Regions from separate parts of the Erwinia sp. PME.40.26/001 genome, predicted to be linked through region 1. Evidence: predicted binding sites of a transcription regulator. Region 1 holds the regulator's gene; each other region holds the start of a gene.
The links. Region 1 encodes PurR, which represses purine synthesis genes. Its sites were predicted from a motif close to CANGCAAACGTTTGCNTG; they were not measured.
Positions count from the first base shown of each region.

Region 2: the regulator PurR is predicted to act here: its motif matches at 3,881-3,898, upstream of tusA (sulfurtransferase TusA).
Region 3: the regulator PurR is predicted to act here: its motif matches at 4,671-4,688, upstream of ACZ3HG_RS19300 (nucleobase:cation symporter-2 family protein).
Region 4: the regulator PurR is predicted to act here: its motif matches at 1,551-1,568, upstream of ACZ3HG_RS21065 (NCS2 family permease).

Region 1 covers NZ_JBVHNP010000001.1:370,006-377,895, forward strand. Annotated here, with positions in the region: gene ACZ3HG_RS02035 (MATE family efflux transporter) at 1-272, opposite strand, end outside; gene ACZ3HG_RS02040 (riboflavin synthase subunit alpha) at 555-1,220, shown strand; gene cfa (cyclopropane fatty acyl phospholipid synthase) at 1,267-2,415, opposite strand; gene punC (purine nucleoside transporter PunC) at 2,745-3,938, opposite strand; gene punR (DNA-binding transcriptional activator PunR) at 4,052-4,969, shown strand; gene purR (HTH-type transcriptional repressor PurR) at 4,980-6,005, opposite strand; gene cydH (cytochrome bd-I oxidase subunit CydH) at 6,300-6,389, shown strand; gene ACZ3HG_RS02070 (C40 family peptidase) at 6,445-7,317, opposite strand; gene ACZ3HG_RS02075 (Grx4 family monothiol glutaredoxin) at 7,703-7,890, shown strand, end outside.
Region 2 covers NZ_JBVHNP010000003.1:143,770-151,659, forward strand. Annotated here, with positions in the region: gene ACZ3HG_RS11200 (DUF2500 domain-containing protein) at 1-348, opposite strand, end outside; gene ACZ3HG_RS11205 (lysoplasmalogenase) at 491-1,117, shown strand; gene ACZ3HG_RS11210 (zinc/cadmium/mercury/lead-transporting ATPase) at 1,210-3,477, shown strand; gene tusA (sulfurtransferase TusA) at 3,562-3,807, opposite strand; gene ACZ3HG_RS11220 (7-cyano-7-deazaguanine/7-aminomethyl-7-deazaguanine transporter) at 4,014-4,679, shown strand; gene ACZ3HG_RS11225 (DcrB family lipoprotein) at 4,777-5,337, shown strand; gene iolE (myo-inosose-2 dehydratase) at 5,425-6,321, opposite strand; gene ACZ3HG_RS11235 (sugar phosphate isomerase/epimerase family protein) at 6,366-7,250, opposite strand; gene iolG (bifunctional inositol 2-dehydrogenase/D-chiro-inositol 1-dehydrogenase) at 7,346-7,890, opposite strand, start outside.
Region 3 covers NZ_JBVHNP010000009.1:18,992-26,881, forward strand. Annotated here, with positions in the region: gene fabY (fatty acid biosynthesis protein FabY) at 1-456, shown strand, start outside; gene rluF (23S rRNA pseudouridine(2604) synthase RluF) at 466-1,338, opposite strand; gene ACZ3HG_RS19295 (AsmA family protein) at 1,423-3,111, opposite strand; gene ACZ3HG_RS19300 (nucleobase:cation symporter-2 family protein) at 3,231-4,619, opposite strand; gene recG (ATP-dependent DNA helicase RecG) at 4,720-6,801, opposite strand; gene trmH (tRNA (guanosine(18)-2'-O)-methyltransferase TrmH) at 6,801-7,496, opposite strand; gene spoT (bifunctional GTP diphosphokinase/guanosine-3',5'-bis pyrophosphate 3'-pyrophosphohydrolase) at 7,583-7,890, opposite strand, start outside.
Region 4 covers NZ_JBVHNP010000012.1:19,499-27,388, forward strand. Annotated here, with positions in the region: gene soxS (superoxide response transcriptional regulator SoxS) at 1-75, opposite strand, end outside; gene soxR (redox-sensitive transcriptional activator SoxR) at 167-634, shown strand; gene ACZ3HG_RS21060 (glutathione S-transferase family protein) at 665-1,327, shown strand; gene ACZ3HG_RS21065 (NCS2 family permease) at 1,699-3,048, shown strand; gene ACZ3HG_RS21070 (Na+/H+ antiporter) at 3,222-4,871, shown strand; gene ACZ3HG_RS21075 (LysR family transcriptional regulator) at 4,956-5,858, opposite strand; gene ACZ3HG_RS21080 (CidA/LrgA family protein) at 5,966-6,394, shown strand; gene ACZ3HG_RS21085 (LrgB family protein) at 6,387-7,085, shown strand; gene ACZ3HG_RS21090 (YfaZ family outer membrane protein) at 7,225-7,770, shown strand; gene ACZ3HG_RS21095 (cation acetate symporter) at 7,860-7,890, opposite strand, start outside.

The DNA.
Region 1 (7,890 bases):
GCCTGGCGGACCTGGTGGGCAATACGTTCCCGACGGCCTGATCCGTTGAGCTGGGCGACTACCGGTGTCAGGGCGAGGATCAAACCGTGACCAAAGAGAATCGAGGGTAACCAGATGGAGGTACCCACGGCAACGGCGGCCATATCCGTGGCGCTAACGGCACCGGCCATTACTGTATCGACAAAGCCCATGGAAGTTTGCGCAACCTGCGCAAGGATCACCGGAATAGCCAGGGCTAATAACTGACGCGCCTCTGAGAGGTACTTCTGCACACATACACCTTTTAATTTTCTCCGTCCCTGTTCACGCAGGCGAGTGACAGCGTAACGGCAGGACGGTAATGGTTTTATTCATGACACTGCTTAAGAAAAACGGCTTTCAGCGATGATATCAGCAGAGCAGGCGCCCCAGTTTAGTGATAGCAGAGGAAATAGCCAATGTTCTGACAAAAGAATAGCTCTTTGTGTCACGCAATTATGCGGTGCTTTATTTGGCTTTGCCACGTTGCCAGGGCAAACTAAGGGCAGAAAAACACATTGATTGAGGCAACAGCTATGTTTACCGGTATTGTGCAGGGCACCGCAGAGGTGCTGGCAATTGACGAGAAACCTAATTTTCGTACCCATGTAATTAAAATGCCAGAAGCATTATTGCCCGGGCTGGAACTGGGCGCGTCTGTTTCGCACAACGGCTGCTGCCTGACGGTGACCGAGGTAGAGGGCGACCGCGTCAGTTTCGATCTGGTAAAAGAAACGCTGCGCATTACCAATCTGGGCGATTTGCAGGTCGGCGATACGGTGAACGTTGAGCGTGCAGCGAAATTCAGCGATGAAATCGGAGGGCATCTGATGTCCGGGCATGTGATGACGACCGCTGAAATCAGTAAAATACTGACCTCAGAAAATAACCGGGAGATCTGGTTTAAGCCGCTGGATGCCAGCCAGATGAAATATATTCTGCACAAGGGTTTTGTCGGTATTGATGGCATCAGCCTGACGGTGGGGGAAGTGACGCGGACAAAATTCTGTGTGCATCTGATCCCGGAAACACTGATGCGCACCACGTTAGGCAGCAAGCGGTTGGGTCATCGCGTCAATATTGAAATTGATCCGCACACCCAGGCGATAGTCGAAACCGTTGAGCGGGTGCTGGCACAGCGTGAGGCCTCGTTACTGGCGGCCGCAGCCAGCGAACTGCGGGATGAAATTCACCAGGATTAGCAAAGTATCAGGGCGACATATCGTCGCCCTGTTTGCACACGCCGGTCTAGCGTGCGACCCGTAACCCACCCTGTATACCGTGGGTAAAGACCACCTGCCAGAGCTGAATATCCCTGGCGCGAAAGGCACCGGCACAGGCATTCAGATAGTAAGTAAACATCCGTTTAAAGCGGTCGCCATATTTATCCGACAGCGCTGGCCATGCGTCAAGAAAACGCTGATACCACTGCATCAGGGTCAGATCATAATCCGCGCCAATATTGTGCCAGTCTTCCATAACAAAAAACGGCTCACTCGCATCCGCAATATGACGAACTGATGGCAGACAGCCATTGGGGAAAATATATTTATCAATCCACGGGTCAACATTATTGTCGGTCTTATTGGCACCAATGGTGTGCAGCAGGAAAATACCCTCAGGTTTCAAATTACGGTTTACGACGTCGAAATAGGTAGCATAATTCTTGGGGCCGACGTGCTCAAACATCCCGACGGAGACAATACGATCAAACTGTTGGTTAAGATCGCGATAGTCCTGCAGTTGGATGGTGACGTCCAGACCTTCGCAGCGCGCCTGAGCCAGCTTCTGCTGTTCGGCTGAAATGGTCACGCCGACCACGCTGACGTTAAAGTGACGCGCAGCATATTCGGCCAGCCCCCCCCAGCCGCAGCCGATATCCAGCAGCGACATGCCCGGGGCCAGCTGAAGCTTTTCGCAGATCATCTGCAGCTTCGCTTCCTGGGCTTCTTCCAGCGTGCTGGCCTGCTTCCAGTAACCGCAGGAGTATTGCATATAGGGGTCGAGCATCCGGGTAAACAGGTCGTTACCCAAATCGTAATGCTCTTTACCGACAATCCACGCGCGCCTGCGGGATTGCAGATTTGTCAGGCGGGCAGCAGCGACGCGAAGCGTGTCGCGAAAATGGTGGGGGAGTTGTTGATCGAGCTTCGCGGACAGCACGCGCTGGAAGAAAATATCCAGCCGGTCACACTCCCACCAGCAATCCATATAGCTTTCACCTAACCCCAGCGAACCTTCCTGCAGCACACGCTTAAAAAAGTCGGGGGTAGCGATGCGGATATCCCAGCTACGGGTTCCGTTAATTTCAATATCTGCTTTGCTCAACATCTCCTGGACGATGCGATACCACTGATTATCTTCCAGGTTCACTTCTTCTATGCACGATGAACTCATAGCTTCCCCATCACCCTGTGTGATTGAAACCTGAGAAAAAGAATCGTCTTTCCTGCAGGTTTGTGAGAGCACTTGTGGCGCATGCCACAGTCTGATATCCGACGTTAAAAGAGGCTTGATATGAAATTAGCAGAGGTCGCAAAAATGTCACGCGGAAGAACACTTCGACAACCCTGTCAGTATGCAACAGCAGCGATGACCGGAGGTCATCGCCAACTTCAAAAGTGTTGTGTATTTGTTATTTTATAATGCGCGATAAATTATAGGCTGAGGCCTGAGAATATTCAACGCATTATTGTTAGGGTGCTAACTAAGTATTATCTGAGCATTTAGCGGGATTCTTCCGCTGTCTGCCAGGCCTGTTTTTGCTCTGCGCTGCGCTGCGCAAGGTAACCGGCAATGGCGAGGAAGATCGTGCCTGCCATCACCAGCGTGGTGGTATACAGTGCGGACTCGATCCACGTCGACACGACCATGCTGGCCAGGAAGCAGAGGCCAAGCTGGAGCATGTTTTGCAGTGCCGCCGCTTTGCCTGTCGCATGAGGAAAAGGCAGCAGGGCACTGGACACCACGATAGGATAAATAGCACCATTCGCCATCGCCATGCCGCAGAAAGGCAGCAGCAGGGCAAACAGCGACGGTTCAGGCTGCAACGCCACCAGATAAATAGCCGCAATGCTCAGGCTGTAAAATGCCAGCAGCCAGGGCAGTAGCTGACGTCCGGCAAAGCGATTAAGCAGGGCGCGGCAGCTGAACCCCCCAATCAAAAACGCCACCGTCTGGGGGACATAGCTCAGGCCGATATCACCGGGCGAGAGGCCTAACTTGCCCAGAATAAACGGCGATCCGGTGAGCCAGGCAAAGAAGCTAGCGGAGCAGGCGGCATAAATTGCCACATTGCCACTGTAGAGGGGCGATTTCAGCAAGGTAAAGAAGCCAGGCGCGGGCGTTTTCACCGTGTCTTTGACAACGCGGGAAGGCGATGGCAGGCGCAGCGTTGGGATCAGCAGCATCACGCTTATCACCAGCAGTGCGACGAAGATAGCGCGCCAGGAAAAGTGCTGTAACAGCCAGGCTCCCAGCAAGGGTGCCAGCGCGGGAGACAGCGCCACCAGCGGCATAATCGTGGCAAATATGCGATTGGCCTGCGCACCGCTGTAGCGATCAACGACCAGCGCCTGCCAGCTGACGGCCGCTGCACATACGCCGACGGCCTGCACAAAGCGCATCGCCAGCAGCCAGGGTGCCGACTCCACCCACAGCATGGCGGCGCAGCCAATGGCGAACAGGCTGAGACCCATCACCAGCACGGGCTTACGGCCGATGCGGTCAGAGAGCGGGCCCCAGACCAGTTGCGCACAGGCAAAACCGGCAAGGAAAATACTCAGGCTGGCGCTGATGGCACCGGCTTGGGTGCCCAGATCCTGCTGCATTACGCCAAAAGCGGGGAGGTACATATCGGTGGCAAGAAAACCCAGCATACTCAGTATGGCCAGGTAAAACATAAATCCTTTGGAACGCATGGTTTTTAACTCTTATCAGACAATTTTTTCACGTGCGCAGTGTAATCCCGTGCCGAGTGCGCTGTGAAACGCTATTATTCGTCTATTGCAGTGAAATAATTTGAAGGCAAGTTATGTGGTCTGAATATTCTCTCGAAGTGGTTGACGCTGTCGCCAGAACGGGCAGCTTTACCGCCGCAGCGGCAGAGCTTCATCGCGTACCATCTGCGGTCAGCTACACCGTTCGCCAGCTTGAGGAGTGGCTGGCTGTGAGCCTGTTTGAACGCCGCCATCGCGACGTGGTGTTGACCGAGGCGGGTCGCGTATTCAGTGAAGAGGGGCGGGCTGTTATCAAAAAAATGCTTGCCACGCGAACCCGCTGCCAGCAGGTGGCAAACGGCTGGCGCGGGCAGATTAACATTGCGGTGGACAGGATTGTACGGCCGGCGCGCACGCGTCAGCTGGTGGTGGATTTTTATCGTCATTTCCCGGACATGGAGCTGCACATCATGCCGGAGGTGTTTAACGGCGTCTGGGATGCGCTGGCTGACGGTCGCGTGGACGTGGCAATAGGCGCAACCCAGGCCATTCCTGTGAGGGGGCGTTTTGCCTTTCGCGACATGGGCAGTCTGAACTGGCGCTGCGTAGTCCAGTCCCAACATCCGCTGCACCGTTACGAAGGCGCGCTGAGTGAAGCGCTGATCCGCGAATGGCCCTCGCTGGTGCTGGAGGATACGTCGCGGGCGCTGCCGAAGCGCACAACCTGGACGCTGGACAATCAGCGGCGGCTGGTGGTACCGGACTGGGAAAGCGCATTCGACTGCCTGCGTGCCGGGCTGTGCGTCGGGATGGTACCGGGGCACTTTGCCCAGCCCTGGCTGCAACAGCAGGTGCTGGGTGAGCTGACGCTGGCCTCGCCGTTTCCTGACAGTCCCTGCTACCTCAGCTGGTCTGAGCACAGCGCCTCACCGGCGCTGAACTGGTTGCTGGCCTATCTGGGCAATACCGAAACGCTGAATGCAGAATGGCTGAGTGAACAGCCCGGGATCTGATGCGCGGATATTAACGGCGATAGTCGCGGAAGGGGCCGTCGGCAACGGAGCGGCGTTCGATCAGTGAAGGATGCACTTCAATCGTCTGCTGCTCTTCACGTTTGCTGGTGATGCGGTCAAGCAGCATATCAAAGGCTGTTTCCCCCAGACGCTCTTTTGGCTGGTGTACGGTGGTCAGCGCCGGGGTGAAGTAACGGGCGTTGCGCACGTTATCATAACCGATCACCGAAATATCCTGCGGTACGCGCAACCCCATCTCGTCCGCTGCGCAAATCGCACCCATCGCCATAATATCTCCCCCACAGAAGATCGCCGTCGGACGCTGCTTCTGTGACAGTATTTGCTGCATGGCGCGGTAGCCAGATTCCGGTTCAAAGTCGCCCTGTACCAGCCATTCATCGCGCAGGGTAATCCCGGCTTCAGCCAGTGCTTTCAGGAAGCCCGCATGGCGACCGCCGCCGGTATTGCGTTCCAGCTGTCCCGGGATCGCCCCGATATCACGATGGCCGCGCTCGATCAGATAACGCCCCGCCAGATAGCCGCCTTCAAAAGCGTTATCGAGCACGGTATCGGTAAAGTCTCCGCGTGACTCGCCCCAGTCCATCACCACCATTGGAATATTACGGTTCTCTTCCAGCATGGCTATCAGGGGGTCAGGATATTCTGAACACATGACCAGCAGGCCATCGACACGCTTCTGCGCCATCATCGACAGATACGCCTGCTGCTTTTGCAGATCGTTATGCGCATTGCCGAGGATCAGCGTATAGCCTTTAGCAAAGCAGCGGTTTTCAATCGCTTCAATGATTTCGGCAAAGTAGGGGGCTTCACTGGATGTGGCCAGCAGCCCGATGGTTTTGGTGTGGTTCACCTTAAGACTGCGGGCAACGGCGCTGGGGGAGTAATGCAAAGCTTTAATTGCCGCCCATACCGCTTCGCGCGTCTCTTCGGCTACAAAGCGCGTTTTGTTGATGACATGGGACACGGTGGTGGTGGACACACCGGCACGCTTTGCCACATCCTTAATTGTTGCCATTAAAATCCTACTCCTGGTGTTATCGTAACGTACTGATAACAATTTGGTTAAACGTTTGCCTGCGCGCCGCTATTGCTGCCCGACGAGAACGATCTGGGGTGCTGTCTCAAAGATTCGGGGAGGGGTAAAATCATCCGTAGAGTGACATGCAGCGCTGACTTAAAACGTTTCCGGGCGTGTTGCGCAACGGAAAGGAATAATTCTAACAAGGCTGGGCGCAGAAAACGAGATTTTTACGGGTAAGTATGGGAAAATCTGTTGGCTTACACATTGCAGGGTTATTAAGGAGAAAATATGAACACCGATATGAAAATGACAGCGCTGGCGGTGGTGGGTTCACTGCTGATGATTATTGCGTTTAGTTTTACCGCAGTCATGCACTAAGTCCGGCCCGGGAGGAGGTGACCCCTCCCGTATACCCATCACGCTGACGGCACAGTTAACGAATTGTCTTCGGTGTCATCACCCGGCGTGCGCCGATGTAATGCTCCTGCCAGTAATCTTCACTCAGTGCACTGACCTGGATATCTTTACCGGTGCGCGGAGACTGAATAAATTTGCCCCCACCCAGATAAACCCCTACGTGGTCGGCCGTGCCGCGACCGTTAATGCGGAAGAAGACCAGGTCCCCTTTTTCCAGCTGATCGCGTTTGACCGAGGCGGCATCGCGCAGGTGATACATTTCATTTGCCGTACGGGGGATTTTGAACTTCACCAGATCTTTGTAGGCGTACCACACCAGACCGCTGCAGTCGAAGCCGGTTTTAGGTGAGGTACCGCCCCACTGATAGGGTTTGCCGAGTTGCCCCATCAATTTTGTCATCGCTGTCTCGCGCGCTTTTTGATAGCGGGCGCGGTGGGCTTTACTCAGTTTCAGCGGGCCTGAAAGCTGCGCGTCATCGCGTTGCGCAACTTTGCGCCCGGCGCGATCGCGACCATAGTGCTTCTTGTCGGCTTTTTTGTTGGCGGCGATTTTTTTGCTTAAGGACTTTTTCGTTACTTTAGCCGTGCGCAACGGTTTTGCCGCCACTTTACTCCTGGCTTTTTCTTTGAGTTTTTTTGCCGGCACCAGACGTGCTGTTTTAGCGGCGGTCTTCCTGGCGGGTTCTTTTGCTTTTTTACTGACCGGTTCTTTCACTTTTTTCGTGGAGGCGGTCTTGACCGGGCGGCGTTTGCGACGCTCATCTTCACGTGCGGTAGTGCGATCGGCTTTTTGCTGATTCGCATTAATAGGGGTATGTGGCGATGCGTGCGCCATATTGAAGAACAACTGGGTGAAAGCCAGTATGCAGAGCGTGATGAGTAAACGCATCGTTCCCATTAACAGTTTGTGCGCTGCAAAAGGTCGCAACGGAGTCAGAAAAGGCATTTCTGCGCGAAGGCAGAAGGTTAGGGCAATTCTAATCTAACTTCTTAACAAAGGGTAAGGTCTTTTTTGTTTCAATAATACAGATCAAGTAAATGGCGCAAAATTGAACGGTATCAGTTGTTTATCTCAGCAGTAAACGCAAAACGGGCGCTAACTTGTGCAGCAGCGATGATAAGAAAATGTTATTTTGTTTCCCTGTTTTGTTCTCAGGTCACATTTTTACCCTTTCGCCATGTAAAAATGTCATTTTCATCACCCGGACAGAGTCGCTACAATAAGCAGGCTGCGCCTAGCCTACACATGAAGTATTGTATTGAGGAAGACATTTATGAGTACTGTTGAAAAAATTCAACGCCAGATCGCTGAAAACCCTATTCTGTTATACATGAAAGGTTCTCCGAAACTGCCAAGCTGCGGTTTCTCTGCTCAGGCCGTTCAGGCACTGTCTGCCTGCGGTGAGCGTTTCGCGTACGTTGATATTCTGCAGAACCCTGACATTCGCGCAGAGATGCCAAA
Region 2 (7,890 bases), on a different contig from region 1:
ACTGGCCGCAAATGAGATAAAGCGGGTCCCTTTCACCTTCAGTTCACCTTTACTCCCCTTATCCATCTGGTGGTAGTCTCCGGCATTCAGCACCAGCTTAAAATCGCCCGCACCGTTTAACGGACGAAACCAGGCCTCGTAGCGCATCTCTTCCACCGGGATGTGTTCACGCTGGCGTGAACGGCGGTTCGGGGCCGGATATTCGCGTTTCGATTTCACCTCCACGGCCAGGGTGCGCAGCGGTGAGGCATCATTAACCGCTGCCTCGCGTCGCTGCCGGATAAACTGGCGGGTAGCCAGAACAGCAATGATGGCCAGTACGATAAAAAAGATCTGAGGGGGCTGCATTTCTTCTCCCTGCGGAAATAAAAACGGACAGTGTGCATCGTGTGCGCATCAGGATACAACCGGAGCCCTCTCATTGTCACATCCACCGTGCTTCACCTAAACTGATTGGGAGTTGCGGAGTTTTTAATCTAAGGATAACAATATGATTTGGTCTTTCCTTGCGGTTCTTTTTTCAGGCTGGCTGTATGTTGATGCCTCCTATCGCGGCCCACAGTGGCAGCGCTGGGTCTTTAAACCCGTCACCATGCTGCTGCTGCTGGCCTGGGCCTGGCAGGCTCCGGTGCTGAAAACCACGGACTATCTGATCCTGCTTGGCGTGCTGGCCACACTGGTCGGGGATGCCCTCACCCTGCTGCCCACCAAACGTATGCTGTACGCCATTGGGGCATTCTTCCTTTCCCACCTGCTGTACACGCTCTATTTCGCCAGCCAGATGACGCTGAGCTTCTTCTGGCCCATTCCGCTGGCGCTGCTGATTATTGGTGGACTGGTGGCAGCGACCGTCTGGAGCCGACTGGAAGAGCTACGCTGGCCGATCTGCACCTTTTTCGGCGTTACGCTGCTGATGGTCTGGCTGGGTATGGAACAGTATTTCATGCTACCTACCGACGATACCTTTACCCTGATGGCCGGGTCCGTCCTGCTGCTGCTGGGAAATATTGTCTGGCTGGTCAGCCATTATCGCCGCCGTTTCAGCGCCGACCGCGCCGTGATCGCCGCCTGCTACTTTGCCGGCCACTTTATGATCGTGCGCTCCTTATGGTTATAAGCTGAACTGACGCTTGACTCTGGAGTCCACTCCAGAGTGTAAGATAGGTATCGACGGGCAGTGTTGCCCGCCGATACCGGTCAGGAGGCGTTATGCAACAGCACTCTTCATGTGGTTGTGGTCACCACCACGCCAGCACTCAGCACGGATGCAGCACCCGCCCGCGTCCAGTGATCCAGAAAATCACCCCCGCCAGCCCAACTGGCACCGCATCACCCTGCTGTGAAGATACGGCCTGCCATTCGGGAGACGACCCCGATGATGAGGGCGACAGGCCCTCGGGCGATGTTCGATTTACCTGGCAGGTGAAGGGAATGGACTGCCCGGCCTGCGCGCGCAAGGTCGAAACCGCAATAAAACAGCTGCCGGAAATCGTTCAGGCCCGCGTGGCATTCGCCAGCGAAAAACTGCTGGTCGATGCCCGCAGCGATGTTCGTGATGCCGTTGAACAGGCCGTGTCGCAGGCCGGGTTCAAGCTACAGCGCAGTGATGTCGCCGCACCGCCGGCCGTTGAAAAAAGCCTCTGGCAGGAAAACCTCAGCCTGATCGTACTCACACTGATGATGGCAGTGAGCTGGCTGCTGGAAAGTATTGATCATCCGGCGGGCCAGATCGCTTTTATCGCCACCACGCTATTTGGCGTCTGGCCGATTGGCCGCAGCGCCCTGCGCCTGATGCGCAGCGGGTCGCCGTTCAGCATTGAAACCCTGATGACCGTAGCTGCGGTCGGTGCCCTGTTTATCGGTGCCACTGCCGAGGCGGCAATGGTGCTGCTGCTGTTTATGCTCGGGGAGCGGCTGGAATCGTTTGCCGCCGGTCGCGCGCGCAAAGGGGTGACGGCGCTGATGGCGCTGAAACCCGATACTGCTGTTCGCCTGCGGGCGGGGCAGCGGGAAAATGTCGCGGTCAGCGATTTACGCCCCGGCGACGTGATTGAAGTGGCCGCCGGTGCCCGCCTGCCAGCGGATGCGAAGCTGCTGAGCCGCTTCGCCAGCTTTGATGAAAGTGCGCTGACCGGGGAATCGGTGCCGGTGGAACGCCAGCAGAATGAAACCATCGCCGCCGGCTGTCTGAGCGTTGACCGCCTGGTCCAGTTGGAGGTGATGTCAGAGCCGGGTAAAAGTGCCATCGATCGTATTCTGCACCTGATTGAAGAAGCCGAAGAGCGGCGTGCGCCCATTGAACGCTTCCTTGACCGTTTCAGCCGCATCTACACACCGATAATTATCGTGCTGGCGCTGGGGGTGGTACTGGTGCCACCGCTGCTGCTGGGGGCCGCATGGCAGCCCTGGATCTATAAGGGATTAACGCTGCTGCTGATTGGCTGCCCGTGTGCGCTGGTTATTTCCACCCCGGCGGCGATCACCTCCGGACTGGCCGCGGCGGCACGCCGTGGTGCGCTGATCAAAGGCGGCGCGGCGCTGGAAAGTTTGGGCAGCGTACGCACGATGGCCTTTGATAAAACCGGTACGCTGACCGAGGGGAAACCGCAGGTCACCGCTATCCTGCCGCTGGCCACCCTGGACGAAAATCAGCTGCTGGCTACCGCCGCCGCCATTGAACAGGGATCGTCCCATCCGCTGGCGCAGGCTATCACGGCGGCCGCAGCGCAGCGTCAGCTGACGCTGCCGCAGGCGACTGCCCTGCGTGCCCTGGCGGGAAGCGGGGTTGAAGCGGAAGTCAGTGGACGCTTACTGACCATCAGCTCACCGGCCAGACTGCCGGACGGGATGCTGACCGCAGAGCGGGGCCGCACAGAGGCGCTGGAAAACGCGGGCAATACGGTGGTGGTGTTACACGACGGCCAGCAGATGCTGGGGCTTATCGCCCTGCGTGATACGCTGCGTGCCGATGCCAGGGCGGCGCTGGATGAAATCAGGGCACTGGGTATTCATGCGGTGATGCTGACCGGAGACAACCCGCGAGCGGCGGCAGCGATTGCCGGTGAGCTGGATATCGATTACCGCGCGGGCCTGCTACCAGAGGACAAAGTCACGGCCATCAGCCTGCTTAATCAGCAGCAGCCGGTGGCGATGGTCGGGGATGGCATTAACGATGCGCCCGCTATGAAGGCCGCCACCGTCGGTATTGCGATGGGCAGCGGCAGCGATGTCGCTCTGGAAACCGCCGATGCCGCGCTGACGCACAACCGGCTCAATGGTCTGGCCGCGATGATCCGCCTGTCACGCGCCACCCACGCGAATATTCGCCAGAACGTCGCGCTGGCGCTGGGGCTGAAGGGTATCTTCCTGGTCACCACGCTGATGGGCATCACCGGGCTCTGGCTGGCAGTGCTGGCGGATTCGGGCGCAACGGCGTTAGTGACAGCGAACGCCCTGCGGTTACTGCGTAAGAAATAGCAGGATGTCCTTTTCACCCTACTGCACGGGCTGACCTCCTTTTTGGGTCAGCCCGCCATGGGATGACCGGACATGTGTCGCCCGCTACACCCCTTTCTTCAGCAAGAACTGATAGGGCAGGGCGTCAGTATGTTGGGCCACCAGCGTATGTTCCATAAAACGGCAAAAACCGGGGATATCACGCGTCGTCGCCGGGTCATCGGCGATAATCAACAGGGTTTCTCCCTCCTGCATATGGCGCACGGTTTTGCGCACCATCATCACGGGTTCAGGACACCGCAGGCCTAGCGCATCAAGGGTCCGGTCGGGATTCGCGAAGAGATCGCTCATGAGATTCTCAATTATTCGATAAAGGTCAGCGCCTATTTTAACGCCGGCCATGGTGCGTGCAAGGATTGCGTTTCACGATAACGTTTGCGTTAAAATTAACCATTGCAATAGCAGGGCAACGCGGTAATATGCCGCGAATTCGCCTGCGCGAAACACAGATACATGTTCATGGGTTCCCTCACCCCAATCTAAAAAGGCTTACAACGATGATTGCTTTTTCAACGCGTCAGCGCACCCATGCGCTGGTCTGGCTGTCCCTGTTCCATCTGCTGGTGATCACCTCCAGTAATTATCTGGTGCAGCTGCCCGTGGCTATTTTTGGCCTGCACACCACCTGGGGTGCCTTCAGCTTCCCGTTTATCTTCCTGGCCACTGACCTGACGGTACGTATTTTTGGCGCTCCGCTGGCCCGGCGTATTATTCTCGCGGTGATGGTCCCGGCCCTGTTTATCTCCTATGCCATCTCGGCCCTGTTTTATCAGGGTGAATGGCAGGGATTTGCGGCGCTGGAAGAGATGAACCTGTTTGTCGCCCGCATCGCCTGCGCCAGCTTTATGGCCTACGCGCTCGGTCAGATCCTCGACATTCACGTTTTTAACCGCCTGCGTCAGAAAGCCGCGTGGTGGATGGCTCCGGCAGCCGCCATGTTTCTCGGTAATATCAGCGATACGCTGGCCTTCTTCTTTATCGCCTTCTACAAGAGCCCGGACCTGTTTATGGCCACCCACTGGGTCGAGATTGCGATGGTAGACTACTGCTTCAAAGTGCTTATCTGCATGGTGTTCTTCCTGCCTGCCTATGGCGTCCTGCTGAATGCCGCCCTGAAGCGCCTGGCAGAAAAATCGCACGGCGTGAAAGTCAACTTCGGTTAGTGTGCTATCGGTAACCGTTGTTAAGTTGCTTTTAGGCGCTGAATACGATTGTATTGAAGGCCTGAATTCTACGCGACCAATGTGAAAAGGGACCCTGATGCGTAACTTACTGAAATATGCCGGAATCGCTGTACTGGTAGCCGGCCTGGCTGCCTGTGATGGTAAGAAAGATGAAAAGGCCGCAGCCGATGACAATGGCGTCAGCAGCAGCCAGTCAAATCAGAATGTCACCCTGATGGATGGCAAGCTGAGTTTTACCCTGCCGGCAGGCATGTCTGATAAGAGCGGTAAGCTTGGTACCCAGGCGAACAATATGCACGTCTATGCCGATGAATCAGGCCAGAAGGCGATCATCGTGATTGACGGCGAAAGTACTGACGAAGGTCTGGACGTCCTGGCCGGTCGCCTGGAAGCCCAACAGCGCAACCGTGACCCACAGCTGCAGGTCGTGACCAACAAATCCATTACGGTGAAGGGCAAGCAGCTCCAGCAGCTGGATACCGTGATCTCAGCCAACAACCAGTCATCCTGGTCTTCCGTGGTGCTGGGTAAAAGTGACGGTAAACTTCTGACGCTGCAAATCACTCTGCCTGCGGACAATCAGCAGCAGGCGCAGACCGAAGCCGAAAGCATTATCAGCACCATCGAACTCAAATAACACTATCGCCTGACGTGACACGGGCCGATCGATAAACCGATCGGCCCGTGCGTAAAGGCAAACCTCTGTTGATGTCCGCCCTGGCGGTTACAGACCGGCGTGTTCGCGAATGTACTTGCGTGCTTTTACTGCATATTCAAACGGGTTCGCCAGCGCCGGGTCCTGCTCTGCTTCCACCACCATCCAACCTTTATAGCCGAAGTCGTCGAGGATTTTGAACACCGGATCGAAATCAATCACGCCGTCACCCGGTACGGTAAAGGTGCCCTTTTTCACGCCATCCAGGAAGGACAGTTTCTGGCTCTTCACCTGTGCCACTACCTCATCGCGCACGTCTTTCAGATGCACGTGGTTGATACGCGGCAGATACTTCGTCAGGATGGCCAGCATGGCTTCCTGCGTCCCTTCAGAATAGTAAGCGTGGCCGGTATCAAACAGCAGGTAGACATCTTCATTGGTTTCGGCCATAAAACGATCCACCTCGGCGGTGGTTTGAATGCCCGTGCCCATATGGTGATGCAGACCGACGGTCATGCCCTTCTCCGCCGCCAGTTTCGCCAGCTCGTTGTACCCTTCTGCGGTCAGACGCCACTGTTCATCAGTAAAGTGTGGCTTCTCTTCCAGTACGGCTTTGGTCGTCCCCTGGATGCTCAGGCTCTGCTCTGAACAGCCAATCACTTTCGCCCCCATCGCGTGCAGGAAATCACGATGGTTAATGAATTCATCAATGGTTTTGGCTTTATCGCCGTTGGCAAAGAAGGTGCTGAACCAGGCATTGACGATTTCAATGCCCCGGATATCGAGCATCGGCTTCAGGATCGCCGGGTCGCGCGGGTACTTGCTGCCTACTTCACTGCCGGTAAAACCCGCCAGCGCCATTTCACTGACGATCTGCTGGAAGGTATTCTCTTTGCCAAGTTCCGGCATGTCATCGTTGGTCCAGCCAATCGGCGCAATCGCCAGTCTGACGTTATCTTTGTTCATGGTGTTGCCTCAGGGGTTCACCGGGCGGCACTCGCCGCCCTGCATTATTTTCTCAGCAGTTCACGTTCGATCAGTTCGCGCGTTTCGACTGCCTGACGGTTCATTTTTTCCGGGTAGCCAAACAGTGACGAGGCAATAATCGACTCGCCGCCAACTTTGAAGGTGCGGTTAGCAAAGTCCATATCGCGCAGCGTCTGGAACAGCGTCTGAAAATCGACCTCTCCTTCGCCCACGCCTACATGCTGGTGGATCGTCGCATCCACGCCCGGCGGGTTGACAATATAGCGGCAGTGTTTGGTGTGGTTCATGGTGTCGGCAATCAGGACGTGCGACAGATCGATGCCGGAATACTCCAGCATGCTTTTCACATCCCCCTTTCCTTTGTCGTAAAAGAAGGTATGCGGCACGCTGTAAAGATACTTGACGTTCTCGCTGCGGAACGATTTCACCATGTCGGCGGTTTCGTTGCTCTCTTCGCAGAAATCCCACGGATGGGACTGGATTTCGATGCGGATGCCTTCGCGTTCAACGATCGGCAGCAGTTCTTCCATCGACCGGTAGAACATCTCTTCACAGATTTCAGGCTCGTTCGGATTACCGGAAAGCTCGGTATTGATCACCTGTACGCCGGTTTCCACGGCGATCTCAATCATTCGTTTCCAGTTTCTGACAGCGGCCTGACGGCGCGCTTCATCCGGACCGGACCAGCGGTACACCACGATAAATGAGGAGATCTCCAGCCCGGTCTCACGCAGCGCGTTTTTGTACTCGGTAATGATCTCGCGACTGGCTTTAGGATGCTTATAGAACGGGTTGATCTGTGGATGCGGGGACTGTTCGATATATTTGTAGCCCCAGTCAGCCACCTGGTGAACCATTTTTGTGATGCCCATATCCCGGATGACATCAACATCAAAGGCAATTTTCATCAGACTCTCCGTGAATAAATCAGTACGCTGTTTTGCGGTGATCCCCCGCCGTGATGACGGGGGGTTGAGCGCGCCCGCTGCAGACGCCCAAAAATTTATTTAGCGTAGAAGGCGGGACGCTCTGGCAGTTCCACCGGCTCAATCGCACCGCTCTCCTGCGCTTTCAGACAGGCATCGGCAGCCACAGAGGCAGCATAGCCGTCCCAGGCGGATGGCCCGGTCAGTGTGCCAGCGGTGGCATCGTTGATAAACGCCTGCAGTTCCACGTCGTAGGCATCGATGAAGCGATCTTTCCAGTCGGTCAGGATTGACGTCGACAGCTTGGCGTCTTTACGCATCTGCACGGCTGAAGGCTCTGGCAGTTTAGCGATGCCCTCTTCACCCACCACTTCACACTGAATGTCGTAACCGTAGGCACAGTTAACGAAGATCTCAACGTCGATGCGGATGCCCTTACGGGTTTCAAACAGCACCACCTGCGGGTCGCGCAGTTTGCTGTGCGTTTTCGAGGTAGAGCGTGGGAACACCACCTGCACCGATTTGTAATCATCTTCGGTCAGCCAGCGCAGCACATCCAGTTCGTGGATCAGTGTGTTGGTGATGGCCATATCGGTAGTGTAGCTCTCTGGTACCGTCGGGT
Region 3 (7,890 bases), on a different contig from region 1:
CAGGCATGGTATCAGCATATCCCGCTCAGTGAAAAAATGGGCGTGCGCATCCTGCAGTACACCGGTCAGAAATTTATCACCACCATGCCGGAAACCGGCAATCAGAATCCCCACCATACCCTGTTCGCGGGCAGCCTGTTTTCGCTGGCGACGCTGACCGGCTGGGGCCTGATCTGGCTGCTGCTGCGTGAGCGGCATCTGGGCGGGACGATCATTCTGGCCGATGCCCACATTCGCTATAGCAAACCGATCAGCGGCAGGCCGGGCGCGATTGCTGACCTGGGTTCTCTGAGTGGCGATCTTGACCGGCTGGCGCGTGGCCGTAAGGCGCGGGTGCAGCTTGAAGTTGAGCTGTTTGGTAACGATGAGTCGGGTGCGGTGTTTGAAGGGGTGTACATTGTACTGCCCGCCGACCCGGACGGCCCGTTGGAGCCGGGCGTGGGCAGCGGGCAATAAAAAAGTGCCTTAGCGGCCCTTTTTCTTGCGGCCCGGCTGGTTAAAGCGTTTACGACCCGCCGGGCTGGCAGCCGCTTTATCTGGCGTTTTTGCCCCGCTGCTGGTGGGCTTTTTCACGGCGGTTTTTTTCGCTGGTGCCTTCTTCGCGGATTTATCTTCGGAGGAGGAGTCCTCGATCAGCTTAAACAGTGCGATCAGCTCATCATCGGTCAAATCCCGCCATTCACCCGGCGGCAGGCCTTTCAGGCTGATGTTCATAATGCGAACACGCTCGAGCTTTGTCACCTCATAGCCAAAGTGCTCTGCCATGCGGCGGATCTGACGGTTCAGCCCCTGTACCAGCGTAATGCGAAACACAAAGGGTGCTTCTTTTTTCACTTTGCATTTTTTGGTCACCGTACCCAGCATCGGTACGCCTGCGCCCAGCCCGCGAATAAACTCTTCCGTCACCGGCTTGTTCACGGTCACGATATACTCTTTTTCGTGATCGTTACCGGCGCGCAGGATCTTGTTCACCAGATCGCCGTGGTTGGTCAGCAGGATCAGCCCCTGCGAGTCTTTATCCAGGCGTCCGATGGGGAACACCCGCTTGCTGTGGTTAACGAAATCGACAATGTTGTCCCGCTCACCGTCTTCCGTTGTGCTGACGATACCAACCGGCTTATTTAGCGCAATCAGCACCAGGTCATCTTCGTTACGCGGTTCAATAAGCTGGCCGTTTACTTTCACCACATCGCCAGCAAAGACCTGATCGCCCACCGAGGCACGCTTGCCGTTGATAAAAACGTTTCCCTGTTCGATGTATCGATCGGCATCGCGGCGTGAGCAGATGCCGCTCTCGCCAATGTATTTGTTCAGACGAATGGATGAATTGGTCAGCATGGTTCCCCCGTAAAAAAACGGACTATACCTTACCCGCGTGAGGTTGCGAAGCCCGGACGGGGCAGATAGTACCCCGAACGAGAATTACTGCGCGCCAGCGACCTGGCCTGCCTGCATGGTCTGTTGCACCGATTTATCGCCTGCCGTCACTGTCAGCGTGCCATTAGCCGACGATTTCAGTGATTGTGCCGCCGACAGATTGCCCTGCAATTTCAGCTGGAGATTGCCGTTACCCTGCAGTGGCACCTGTGGCCAGCCCCAGTCATGTAACACATTCACGGGCACCTGACGGCCACTCAGGGTCAACGATAGCGCACGTTGCGGTTGCTGGCTGAGCGTTGCCAGTCCCTCCAGCATACCTTCATGGCTGAAAGCACTCATCTCCGTCACGTTAATGCTGTTATCCCCGGCGTTGAGTACCAGCGAGGGATGGCGCAGGTCGACACGGTTAAACGTGGCTTCGGCGGCATTGACGCTCAGATCGCCTGACCAGATTCCCCACTGATGTTCACGAGCCATCAGCAGACGGTTGCCGGTGCCGTCCAGGGAGGTCATCTGGAAAGGGAAGTCCGGATTGATATCGATAATCAGGTTGCGATTAGCGCTGAATTTCGTCACTTCCACGCTGTCAAGCCAGGCGGGCAGCGGCTGCATCCAGCGTTCGCGCCAGTTGAGCGGCAGGGTATATTCCAGCCCGGCGATGACCAGTTCGTCCAGCGTCAGTTTCCGGTCACTGCGGGTCCAGTTACCCTGTGCACGCACCAGACCGTTGACCCAGCGTGAGCTGAACTGCGTAATGGCGATCCCCTGGGGGGAGAAGTCCATATTGGCAATCGGATCGTTCAACTGCAGGCTGCCATTCACAAAGCTGCTGGCGTTCAGTGACAGCGAGCCGTTATCGCTCTGCCAGTCACCCTGGCTCAGGCTCAGGCTCAGGTTTTTCAAATTCAGGTCGAGATCGGTCACCGCCCAGTCCTGTCCTTCAAGGCGGGCATCGGTCACATCGATGCGATCAAAATGCACTGGCGGCAGCGCACCCAACGGCAGCAGGAAATCGCGCAGCGTCTTATCTGTTTGCAGGCGGATGCTGTTCAGACGCAGGGTGGAAACCTGCCACGTACCGTTTGCATCGCGCTGCGCGCTGGCGGTCACGGAGCCCAGCGCCATGTCCGCCCCCAGGTTACTGAGCTGCAACTGTTGTCCTTTCAGGCTTCCCTGGATCAGCACGTTAGCGGCAGGGATGCCGTTCAGCGTCAGCGAGCCGGCACTCATCTGGAAGCGGGCTTCCTTGCCGAGAAGCTTACCGGCCTCCGGCTTCCACGGCATCACACCGCCATCAACACGCTGTGCCTGCAGCGGCCATTCACCCTCGCTGCGGTTCAGCGCCATCTGGCTGAGTTGCAAACGGTCAGCCTGTAATGAGAGCGGCGCACTTTTTTCACTGAGATTTAGCGTCCCCTGATCAAGGCGAATACTGGCAAAGTGCAGGGGATTGCTGAACTGGATCAGACCCAGGCCCAGATTAACGCGTTTAGCAACCAGCGTGGCGGGCTGACCTTTACGGCCAAAGGAGACGTTATTCAACAGCAGATGGCTGGGATCAGAAAAGTTATGCTCCATTTTACTGAGTGACAGCTCATAATCACTGTCGGCGCTGACCTGGCGACCGATCCAGCCCGCGCCCCACTGCGTCTGCAGCAAAACATACAGGGCAACGACCACCAGCAGTAGAAACAGCAGCAGCGTGAGCAAAACTTTTCCGAGAAACTTCATCGTATCCATCCCTATGAATTCTGGTAATGGCTTGTTATGCCTGATTTATCGCCGCATCTCAACCTGCATGCGGCGACCGGGTGAAATTTCCACACGTCTCCAGAATGACAGGAACCGGTTTATTTTTCCTGCGGGAACACCAGATTCAGAATGATCGCAGTGATACCCCCGGCGGCAATGCCGGAAGAGAGCAGCGTTTTAAGCCAGTCCGGTGCAAATTGCAGTATCAGCGGCTGCTGCGATACGCCGAGGCCGACGGCCAGCGACAGCGCAATAATCATGATAGCGCGGCGGTTAAGCGGTTCACGCGACACAATACGCACGCCGGACGCGGCGATGGTACCGAACATCACAATCGTTGCGCCGCCGAGTACCGGTTCAGGAATATGTTGCACGAAGCCACTCACCGCGGGGAACAGCCCCAGTACTATCAGCATCAGCGAGACAACAAAGCCGACGTAGCGGCTGGCCACGCCGGTAAGCTGGATCACACCGTTGTTCTGCCCGAAGCAGGAGTTAGGGAAGGTATTGAACAGTGCGGAAACAAACGAATTCAGGCCGTTAGCCAGCACCCCGCCTTTCAGGCGTTTCATATAGACCGGACCACTGACCGGCTGCTCGGAGACATCCGAGGTGGCAGTGATATCCCCGATGGTTTCCAGCGAGGTGACCATAAACACCAGCATCAGGGGGATAAGCAGGTTCCAGTCGATGCCCAGTCCGTAATAAAAGGGCATGGGAAGGGTAATCAGCGCGGTATTGGCCGGTGTCGTATTTTCCGGCAGCATGCCCATGGCCCAGGCCAGCAGGTAGCCTACCGCCATCGCGATCACCAGGGAAGCCACGCGCAGGTAAGCATTACGCTGGCGGTTCAGCAGAATGATTACCGCCAGCACCACGCCAGCCAGCAGCAGGTTTTTTGGCGCCCCGAAGGTGTGATCGTTCATCGCGGCAAAGCCCCCGCCGATGGACGTCAGGCCGACCTGGATCAGTGACAGGCCGATAATCATCACTACAATCCCGGACACCAGTGGGGTAATGACCCGGCGCGCCAGGTGCAGCACGCGCGACAGCGCCATTTCCGTGCAGGATGCCAGCATCAGCGTGCCGAACAGAGCCGCCATCATGGTGGGCACGTCAGCCCCGCCATTTTTCAGCGCCAGGCCGCCCATAATCAGCGGAGTCACAAAATTGAAGCTGGTACCCTGAATCGACAGCAGACCGGAGCCCACCGGGCCCCAGGTTTTTATCTGCAGAACAGACGCCACGCCGGAGGCAAAGAGCGACATACTGATAATATGCTGGGTATCCTGCGCGGGCAGGCCCAGGGCCTGACAAATCAGCAGGGCCGGGGTAATAACCGCGACAAACATCGCCAGCAAGTGCTGACAGGCTGCAAACAGGGTTTGCGGTAACGGTGGGCGATCTTCAAGGCGGTAAATAAGTTCGCTTTTGCCAGTAGCAACAGGGCTACGGTCGGCGGCAGCATCTTGGGTTTCAACGGTCATGTTAAGGCTTCCCGGGGCAACAAAGGGGCGATTTTAATCTTCTTTAGCGCAAAAGCAATCGTTTGCCAACGTGGCAAACAGGAATCTAAAACATTCATGATCAGGCGTTGGTATAGCGTTCGGTTTCCGGTAGCCAGCGTTCGATCAGGGCGACTGCCTGCGCCGGATAGTGCTGATGAATATGGCGCGCCACGCGCTGGACTTCAGGGATCATTGCCTGATCGCGCAGCAGGTCGGCGACTTTGAATTCGGCATTCCCGGTCTGGCGTGTGCCGAGCAGCTCACCAGGACCGCGAATTTCAAGGTCACACTGGGCAATGACAAAACCATCGTTGCTGTCGCGCAGTACCTGTAAGCGTTTCTGGGCCGTTTTACTCAGCGGCGCTTTATACAATAGTACGCAGTGAGAGGCGATCGCCCCACGGCCGACGCGGCCGCGCAGCTGGTGCAGCTGTGCCAGGCCCAGACGCTCCGGGTTCTCAATAATCATCAGGCTGGCATTGGGGACATCCACCCCGACCTCAATGACCGTGGTGGCAATTAACAGGTGAATATCACCCTGTTTAAAGGCCTGCATCACGGCCTGTTTTTCCTGCGGTTTCATGCGACCGTGTACCAGCCCGATATTCAGCTCAGGCAGGGCCAGTTTCAGCTCTTCCCAGGTGGCCTCAGCCGCCTGCGCTTCCAGCAGCTCAGACTCCTCGATCAGCGTACACACCCAGTAGGCCTGGCGGCCTTCGCTGCCACAGGCCAGTTTCACTCTGGCAATGATATCGGCCCGGCGCGTATCCGGGATCGCCACGGTAGTCACTGGCGTGCGGCCCGGCGGCATTTCGTCGATGGTGGAGGTGTCCAGGTCTGCATAGGCGGTCATCGCCAGGGTGCGGGGGATGGGCGTCGCGGTCATAATCAGCTGGTGTGGATGGAAACCCTGCTCTTCGCCTTTCTCCCACAGCGCCAGGCGCTGGTGGACGCCAAAGCGGTGCTGCTCATCGATAATGACCAGCGCCAGACCGTTAAACTGCACCTGCTCCTGGAAAATTGCATGGGTGCCAACAATCATCGAAACCTGGCCGCTGGCAATGGCTTCCTGCTGGGCGATGCGGGCTTTGCCTTTTTGTTTACCTGCCAGCCAGCCGACTTCCAGCCCCAGCGGTGCAAACCACTGACGGAAGTTATTCGCGTGCTGTTCGGCCAGCAGTTCGGTGGGAGCCATCAATGCTACCTGTTTGCCAAAGGCAATGACATTCAGCGCGGCCAGCGCCGCAACCAGCGTTTTCCCTGAGCCCACATCACCCTGAACCAGACGCATCATCGGGTAGTCGCGGGCCAGATCGGTTTCGATCTCACGCACCACGCGTGCCTGGGCGTTAGTCGGTTTGAAGGGCAGGGCCGCCAGCAGCCTGTCACTCAGACTGTGGCGGGCCTCCATCGGCAGGGCATGATAGCGCTGGGCTCCGGCACGCACCGCCAGCATGCTGAGATTGTGCGCCAGCAACTCCTCCATAATCAGCCGTCGCTGGGCAGGATGGGTGCCGCTGTCCAGATCGGCCAGTGCCATATCCGGCGGCGGCCGGTGCAGGGTTCGCAGGGCCGCGGGCAGGCTGATCAGGCCCTGGCTTAACTCCGGCGGCAGCAGTTCGGCAATGGCGCAGGTGTCCAGCAGGGTTAACGCCTGGTCAGTGAGATTCCGCAGTGTGGCCTGGCGGACACCTTCCGTAGTGGAGTAGACGGGCGTCAGCGTCTCCTGGAGCGCCGTCACGCTGCTTTCCCCCTGAACCTTATATTCAGGATGAATAATCTCTGCGCCACGCTGGCCGCGTTTGATCTCGCCATAGGCGGTAACGCGACGGCCAGCGGCGAGGCTGTTTTTCATTCCCGCATTGAAGTTAAAGAAGCGCAGGGTCAGCACGCCGCTACCGTCGCTGATCTGACAGGTGAGCATACGACGACGGCCAAATGAGATGTCGCAATGCAGCACTTCCCCTTCTACCGTGGCGTAAATGCCCGGCAGCAGGTCGTTGATGGCATACAGCTGGGTACGGTCTTCATAACGCATCGGCAGGTGCAGCAGTAGATCCTGTACCGTCAGCAGGCCGAGTTTAGCCAGCTTTGCCGCCTGACTGGCACCCACACCTGATAGCGTGTTCAGCGGGACGGCATCGAGCAGACGGCCCTGCATTATTTATGCGCCTTCGACTGCATGGTGGCCCACCATTCCGGTTCCGCTACGACTTCACCCCGATCGTTAATTTCCGGGTAGGGTAGTCCCTTATGCTTTGCCACGCGGGCCAGTACCGGATAACCCCCCTCGAATAGCAGACGCTGCTGCTCCGCATAGTCCAGCGTGCTTTCTTCACGCAGGTACATGCCGGCATTTTGCCGCTGACGCTGGGCTTCATAGAGGATCAGTGCTGATGCCACGGAAACATTCAGCGACTGCACCATCCCGATCATCGGAATGATAATATCCTGATCGGCCAGGTCGAGCGCCTCCTGGGTGATCCCGGTTTTTTCCTGCCCCATTAAGATACAGGTGGGGCGGGTGTAGTCGATTTCACGAAAATCAACGGCCTTGTCAGAAAGGTGGGTGGCCAGAATCTGCATGTTCTGATCTTTAAGATGGGTCACGGCGTCCGATATGGTCCGGTGAGTTTTCACCTGTACCCAGCTGTTACTGCCTGCAGCGGAAGATACCATGGTGCGCATACGGCTGCCTGGCCATACGGCGTGAACTTCATGCACGCCAACGGCGTCAGCGGTACGGATCACTGCAGAAACGTTATGAGGTTTATGCACCTGCTCCATACAGACCGTCAGGTCATGCTGACGGGCGGCAAGCATTGCGCGGATGCGGGCATAACGTTGAGCATTCATGAGAAGCAGACTCCCTAAAAATTAGTCATTCCGTCAGACCGGCGATCGGGGAGCAGAAAGAGACGGAGCAGGGCTCCGTCCCTGACTTAATTGCGGTTGCGGTGCACCTTGATCACATCCGGCATCACGCGAATTTTACGCATGATATTCGCCAGATGAACGCGATCGCGTGCCGTCAGACGGATAAAGGCGCTGTACACACGACCGTCTTTCTCTTCGGTGTTCAGGCTCTGAATATTGGAACCCGCGGTGTTGATGGCCGCCGTCAGGTTAGCCAGCGCGCCCTGGTGGTTAAACATATCCACCTTAATTTCAGCCACGAACTCCTGCTCGGTCACCTTATCCCACTCTACGGCCATGTATTTCTCAGGCTCTTTCTGGTAACCGCGGATAT
Region 4 (7,890 bases), on a different contig from region 1:
TTCATCAATCGACAGGGTTTTTTCCAGATTACTGTCGATCCAGTCTGTCAGGGTGCTGATGATGTCGTCATGCATACACTTTTCTCCCGGGTCTCTGCGTCAATAGATCGCGAACTCAATGGTTGCTGAGTATAATTCCTCAAGTTAACTTGAGGTAAAGCGCTAAATGAAAAAAATTCTTCGCACTTCTGACAAGCGGGAACTGACCCCTGGTGACGTTGCCCGGCGCTGCGGCGTGGCGGTATCGACGCTGCATTTCTATGAAAGCAAAGGGCTAATCAGCAGCTTTCGCAATCCGGGAAATCAGCGGCGTTACACGCGTGACGTTCTCAGACGGGTGGCAGTCATTAAAATCGCCCAGCGCATCGGCATCCCGCTGGCCACCATCAGCGACAGCCTGATGCAGTACTCCCCCGGCAAACGAACGACCCCAAAAGAGTGGGCGCTGCTGTCGCAGCAGTGGCGTGACGAGCTGGACAGACGCATTGAAACGCTGACCCGTCTGCGGGATGACCTGGATGGCTGCATCGGCTGCGGCTGCCTGTCGATGGAGGACTGCCCGCTGCGCAATCCGAATGACCGGCTCAGTGAACAGGGTACCGGAGCGATCCTGCTGGATGTGAAAGGCGCTTAACCTTCTATACTCAGGTTTTAAGGAGCGACTATGATCACCGTACATCACCTGAATAATTCGCGCTCACAGCGCGTGCTGTGGCTGCTGGAAGAGCTGGAAGTCCCGTATCAGATTAAACGTTATCAGCGGGAGGGCACGCTGCTTGCCCCCCCGGAGCTGAAAAAAGTACACCCGTTAGGTAAAGCCCCGGTGATCACCGATGATAATCGCGTGGTGGCGGAGTCAGGGGCGATCCTGGAATATCTCGAATCACATTATGATGCTGCCGGCCAGCTGAAGCTGGCCGATGATGAGGCGGTGATCCAGTCACGCTACTGGCTGCACTATGCAGAAGGCTCCCTGATGCCGCTGCTGGTGATGAAGCTGATTTTCAGCCGCATGGGAAAAGCCCCTGTCCCCTGGCTGCTGCGGCCAATCGGCAGCGCTTTTGGTAAAGGGGTGCAGAAAGGTTACCTCGACCCGCAGATCGCTAACCACCGTCAGTTTATTGAGCAGCATCTGGCCCGCAACGAATGGTTTGCCGGTAGCCGGTTTAGCATCGCTGACGTCCAGATGAGCTTCCCCCTGCAGGCGCTGACCGCACGTGGCGGGGCCGCAGACAGCCCGGCTATCCAGGCCTGGCTGCAGAAGGTGCAGAGCCGTGCCGCCTGGCAGCGTGCGCTGCAGCAGGGCGGTGAAGTCAAGTTTGACTGAGCAGGTTCCCGTCTGACCCCCTCCGCGTATCGCCGTCATAAGAAAGCGCTATGAGAGGACAGGGGGCTTCCCCCGTTAACATCCCTCTGTGTGAATGATCAGGGGGATGTAAATCAAGACTTATGCAAATTTAAGCGTTAACAGGTGTTGAATATGCACCATTAAACACCGGATAATCGTTTGCGCGAAAATACGCACTGCAATGACGCGGTTTTTACGTGGAATAGTAAACGTTTGCCTTTATCCGGTTTGTGCCTCGCCCTGAGGTTTTTGACACCGTGAATATTGTGCCAGGGATGCAAACGTTGACTACCGCTGGGATGCAGCGGTACCACGCAGCGATAACTCATAAGAATGCTCAGGGGATTACAATGTCAGCTCCTTCTCAACCGGCCAGCGGCTCTCTCGACGCCTGGTTCAAAATTTCTGCGCGCGGTAGCAGCGTCCGTCAGGAAATCCTGGCGGGTCTGACGACCTTCCTGGCGATGGTCTACTCCGTGATCGTGGTGCCCTCGATGTTGGGCAAAGCGGGCTTCCCGCCGACGGCGGTGTTTGTGGCAACCTGTCTGGTCGCCGGGTTTGGTTCCCTGCTGATGGGGCTGTGGGCCAACCTGCCGATGGCGATTGGTTGTGCTATTTCCCTGACGGCCTTCACGGCCTTCAGCCTGGTGCTGGGCCAGCAGATCAGCGTGCCGGTCGCGCTGGGTGCGGTGTTCCTGATGGGGGTCCTGTTCACGCTGATCTCAGCCACCGGTATCCGGGCCTGGATCCTGCGCAATCTGCCAATGGGCGTGGCGCACGGCACCGGCGTCGGTATTGGCCTGTTCCTGCTGCTGATCGCCGCCGACGGCGTTGGCCTGGTGGTGAAAAACCCGGGGCCGGGACTTCCGGTCGCGCTGGGCCACTTCCCGTCATTCCCGGTGGTGATGACGCTGCTGGGCCTGGCGGTGATTTTTGGCCTGGAGAAACTGCGCGTACCCGGCGGTATTCTGCTGACCATTATTACCATCTCGGTAATCGGCCTGATTTTTGACCCGGCGGTGAGTTATCAGGGGCTGTTTGCTATGCCCAGCCTGAGCGATGCACAGGGGAATTCGCTGCTGTTCAGCCTGGATATCCTCGGCGCACTGAAACCGGCAGTGTTGCCCAGCGTGCTGGCGCTGGTGATGACCGCCGTCTTTGATGCCACGGGTACCATCCGCGCCGTGGCCGGGCAGGCCAACCTGCTGGATAAAGACAACCAGATCATCAACGGTGGTAAGGCGTTAACCAGTGACTCTCTGAGCAGCATCTTCTCCGGTCTGGTTGGAGCAGCCCCTGCGGCGGTGTACATCGAGTCGGCAGCGGGAACGGCGGCAGGCGGTAAAACCGGCCTGACGGCCATTGTGGTCGGTGTTCTGTTCCTGATGATCCTGTTCCTGTCGCCGCTGGCATACCTCGTGCCGGGCTATGCCACCGCACCCGCGCTGATGTACGTTGGCCTGCTGATGTTAAGCAACGTTTCCAAGATCGACTTCAGCGACTTCGTCGATGCGATGTCCGGCCTGCTGGCGGCCGTATTTATTGTACTGACCTGCAATATCGTGACCGGCATCATGCTCGGCTTTGGTTCGCTGGTGATCGGCCGCATCTTTGCCGGAGAATGGCGCAAGCTCAACGTCGGTACGGTTCTGATTGCCGTCGCGCTGGTCGCTTTTTATGCCTGCGGCTGGGCGATTTAATGCTGTTTCGGGGCCGGGATCGCCGGCCCCACCTTCAGATGCCACTGAATTTCCCCTCTTAAGGCACATCCTGTTTTTCAACGCTTTCCTAATTTGCTTTACTATCCCGCAGGGTATACAAATCCTGGGCTGCTTTTGTTCAGAGCCTTCGGAAGACATATAAAAAGGAACGCATGGAAATTTTCTTCACCATTCTCATCTTGACGCTGGTTGTGTCGCTGTCGGGCGTCGCGGCGCGTATTATTCCCTTTCAAATTCCTCTGCCGCTGGTGCAAATTGCCATGGGCGCTTTGCTCGCCTGGCCGACGTTTGGCCTGCACGTCGATTTTGACCCGGAGCTGTTTTTAGTCCTGTTTATCCCGCCGCTGCTGTTTGCTGACGGCTGGAAAACCCCGACCAGCGAGTTCCTCAATCACGGGCGCGAGATCCTTGGCCTGGCGCTGGTACTGGTGCTGATCACCGTGGTCGGGATTGGTTACCTGATCTACTGGCTGGTGCCTGGCATTCCGCTCCTGTCTGCCTTTGCGCTGGCGGCAGTGCTGTCACCGACAGACGCCGTTGCACTCTCCGGCATTGTCGGCGAGGGGCGCATCCCGAAAAAAATCATGGCCATCCTGCAGGGCGAGGCGCTGATGAACGATGCGTCTGGCCTGGTCTCGCTGAAGTTTGCCGTTGCGGTGGCCATGGGTACGATGGTCTTTACTGTCTCGGGCGCGTCGCTGGAGTTTATGAAAGTGGCGATTGGTGGCCTGCTGGCGGGGATCGCCATCTGCTGGCTGTACGGTAAGTCGCTGCGCCTGTTCAGCCGCTGGAGCGGGGATGACCCAGCGACGCAGACCGTGCTGCTGCTGCTGCTGCCGTTTGCGTCATACCTGATTGCCGAGCATATCGGCGTGTCCGGTATTCTTGCCGCGGTCGCCGCCGGGATGACCATCTCGCGCTCCGGCATTATTCGTCAGGCACCGCTGGCGATGCGCCTGCGTGCCAACAGCGTCTGGCAGATGCTGGAATTCGTGTTTAACGGCATGGTGTTCCTGATGCTGGGTCTGCAGCTGCCGGGCATTCTGGAAATCTCCGTACGTCAGGCCGATGCCGACCCGAACGTGGAGCTGTGGGTGCTGTTTGCCTCGGTGGTGCTGATCTATATGGCGCTGATGATCGTTCGTTTTGGCTGGCTGTGGACCATGCGCTTTATCAGCCGCAGTGCGCTGAAAAAACGCCCGATGGAGTTTTCCAGCTACTCCACGCGTGAGTTGCTGATTGCCTCCTTCGCTGGTGTGCGCGGGGCGATAACGCTGGCGGGTGTGCTGTCTATTCCGCTGCTGCTGAGTAACGGCAACGACTTCCCGGCGCGTTATGAACTGGTGTTCCTGGCCACCGGGGTGATCCTGTTCTCACTGCTGGTGGGCGTGGTGATGCTGCCGCTGTTACTGCGCGGAGTGGAGGGCGTCGACAAGACGGTTCACCGCCGTGAGCTGCAGATGGCGCGTGCGGTGATGGCCGCTACGGCGATTGAAAGCCTGTATAAGATGGAAGAGCGGCTGACCAATGACACGGAAGAGAACATCGATCCTGAGTTGATTAAAGAAGTCAGTTCCCGGGTGATTGGTAACCTGCGCCGTCGCGTTGATGGCAAAGAGGACATGGAGCGCGCGCTGTTTGCCGAAAATCTGGAGCGTCGCTTCCGCCTGAGCGGGCTGCGTGCCGAACGGGGTGAGCTGTATCACCTGCGCGCCACGCAGAAAATCAGCAATGAAACCATGCAGAAACTGCTGCACGATCTCGATCTGATGGAAACCCTGCTGGTCGAAAAGGAAGAATAACCGCAGAGTATTCGGGTAGGGGCGGCCTTCTTTCCTGGCCGCCCGTGCCGCCGGTTTGTGTTGTTTACGTCTGTCCCCAGCGGTTCACAACGAAATGCACGGCGTTTCCCCCGGCCAGAACTCGCGGCAGCAGGTAATCCACGCCTGGGCGCTGCGCGACAGATAACTCCCTTTCCGCCAGATCAGCCCCAGCTTCCACACCAGGTCCGACTCCAGCGGCAGCCACAGTAGCTGGCTCTTATCCAGACGCTGGCAGATCGGCTCCGGCAGGATCGCCACACCCATCCCGGCCTGTACCATCGCCGCCAGAAAATCCCACTGACCGCTGCGCACTGCAATCTGTGGCGTAAATCCGCTGGCCTGAAACGCCCGCATCAGCTGGCGATTCAGGGAGAATTCCTCGTTGTAGATCAGAATGGGAAGCCCGGCCAGTTCACTGATCGGCATATGGCTGCGGCGCAGCCAGGCGTCGGTGCGCGGCACCAGCACGCACAGCGGATGGCTCATCAGCGCCAGCGAGTTGAGGGGCAAATCATCGGCCACCGGCAGGGCGGTCATGGCAATATCCAGGCTGCCGGACAGCACGGCCTGCTGAACGGTCAGTCCGCCAAACTCGGAGATTTTCAGCGCCACGCCGGGATAGCGCTGGCGGAAGGCAGAGATCGATCCGGCAATCTGCATCCCGACCATCGGGGGAATGCCCAGGCGCAGCTCACCGGTTTTCAGTTCGTTGATATCGCTGATCTCCGCCTCCAGCTGCTTAAACTCCTGCAGGATGGTGACTCCGCGCTGGTACACCGCCTGGCCGGTATCGGTCAGGTGCAGCTTGCGGCCCTCGCGGATCAGTAACGTACAGCCCAGCTCATCCTCCAGCTGGCGCAGCATCTTGCTGATGGTAGGCTGCGTGACGTACAGCTGCTCGGCGGCACGGGTAAAACTTTGCTGACGAACCACTTCCACAAAGTAGCGCAGGGCGCGAACGTCCATAATCATTCCTGTCTGGCATAGTTGGGATAATATTAAGTCATTTTTTTCACCCTTTGTTACCGCTTTATACTCTTTCCCATAAAAACATTTTAAGAGGGAAAAACAGCATGGCACTGGCAATACGTCCACAGAGTTCGGCCTGGCTGCAGCGGGTGCAGGTTCCGCTTCAGGTGGCGCTGTATGTCGGGCTTTTTCTGGCGTCAGAGCAGTTAGTGAACTGGCTGCACCTGCCGCTGCCTGCCAACATTGTCGGCATGTTACTGCTGCTGGCGATGATTATGCTGCGTGTGATGCCGCTGGGCTGGGTGAAAGCGGGGGCCAGCTGGCTGCTGGCCGAAATGCTGCTGTTCTTTGTCCCGGCGGTGGTGGCGGTGGTGAACTACGGCGACCTGCTGCGGGTGGAAGGCTGGCGCATTCTGCTGGTGATCGGCCTCAGTACGCTGCTGGTGCTGGCGGCGACCTCGCTGGTGGTGGAGCGGGTATACCGGTTTGAACTGTGGCTTGCCGCCCGTAAGCAGGGGAAAAACGATGCGTGATTTTATTCTCAGTATCGTCTGCCTGCTTGCCACGCTGGTGGTTTACTTCCTCAATAAGCGACTCTACCGTCGCTGGCACCGGCTGCTGCTGATGCCGCTGGTGATGACGCCTATGGTGCTGGTAGCGCTGCTGCTGGTTGCCCATATCTCCTGGCAGGACTACATCGGGGAAAGCCGCTGGCTGCTGTGGCTGCTTGGCCCGGCCACGCTGGCATTCGCGGTGCCGGTCTATGAAAACATGGCGATCATTCGCCGTCACTGGCTCTCCCTCAGCGCCGGGGTGATCACCGCGACGACCGTGGCGGTGTGCAGTTCGGTATGGCTGGCGCAGATGCTGGCCCTGCCGGAAGCCATTCAGCGCAGTCTGGCGGTTCGCTCTATCACCACGCCCTTTGCGCTGGCGGCGGCGAAGCAGCTGGGTGGGCAGCCGGATCTGGTGGCGCTGTTTGTGGTGATCACCGGGGTCTTTGGCATGGCCGTGGGGGACCTGCTGTTCCTGCGTCTGGCGATCAAACAGGGGCTGGCGAAAGGGGCCGGGTTCGGGGCTGCCTCGCACGGCGCGGGGACAGCAAGGGCCTACGAGATGGGGCAGCAGGAAGGTGTGGTCTCCAGCCTGGTGATGATGTTATCGGGTGTGGTCACGGTGGTGATCGCGCCGGTCATTGGCCATATTATGTGGACCGTGAGTTAAATAAACGGTTTTCAGCGCTTTGTAAGGTTACTCAAATTCACATTGATTCACGGCTTTCTCATATAATTTCTTTAACGGTTGGTTTACTCTGCAAGGCCGCCGCATCAAGGCGTGAGTAAATTTTAATCAGGAGAAAAAAATGAAAAGAGTGGCAATGACAACCGGCGCTCTGGCGCTGCTGGCGCTGGCAGGCTCTGCCCAGGCGATTGAAGGTGGCGTGAGTGTGGGCAAAGATTACACTGACGTGCACGTAGGCCTGGGTACTAATACCCCTGGTTTTGCACTTTCCGGTGACTGGCTGCGCAGCGATCACGACGGTAACGTAGAAAGCCTGGGTCTGGGCTACAACGTGGCTGTCGGTGATGTGTTCCTGTCTCCTACTGTTAAAGCGATGTCAACTAACCCGAAAGACTCCAAAGATGGCTACGGTGTGGCTATCGGTGGCGGCGTGCGAGTCCCGGTGACTAACATGTTCAATGTGTACGGTGAATACTTCTGGTCTCCGGACTCGTTCTCCAGCCATATCGATAACTACCAGGAAGCGTCTGCAGGCGTAAGCTTCCAACCTATCTCGCTGGTGGATGTGAGCGTGGGTTACAAATATATGACCATGAACGGCAAAGATGGCCGTAAAGATAACGTCGTGGCCGATGGCCCATACGTGGGTGCCGCTGTTCATTTCTGACAGCGTGGGCGGACCGAAACAGCCGGTCCGCCCCTGTGAACCGCTACGGTGCGGACCGTGACACCCGGTCCGCACCTGCCTCTCTGATATTAATGCCCTTTCCCGCCTTCAATGCCGATC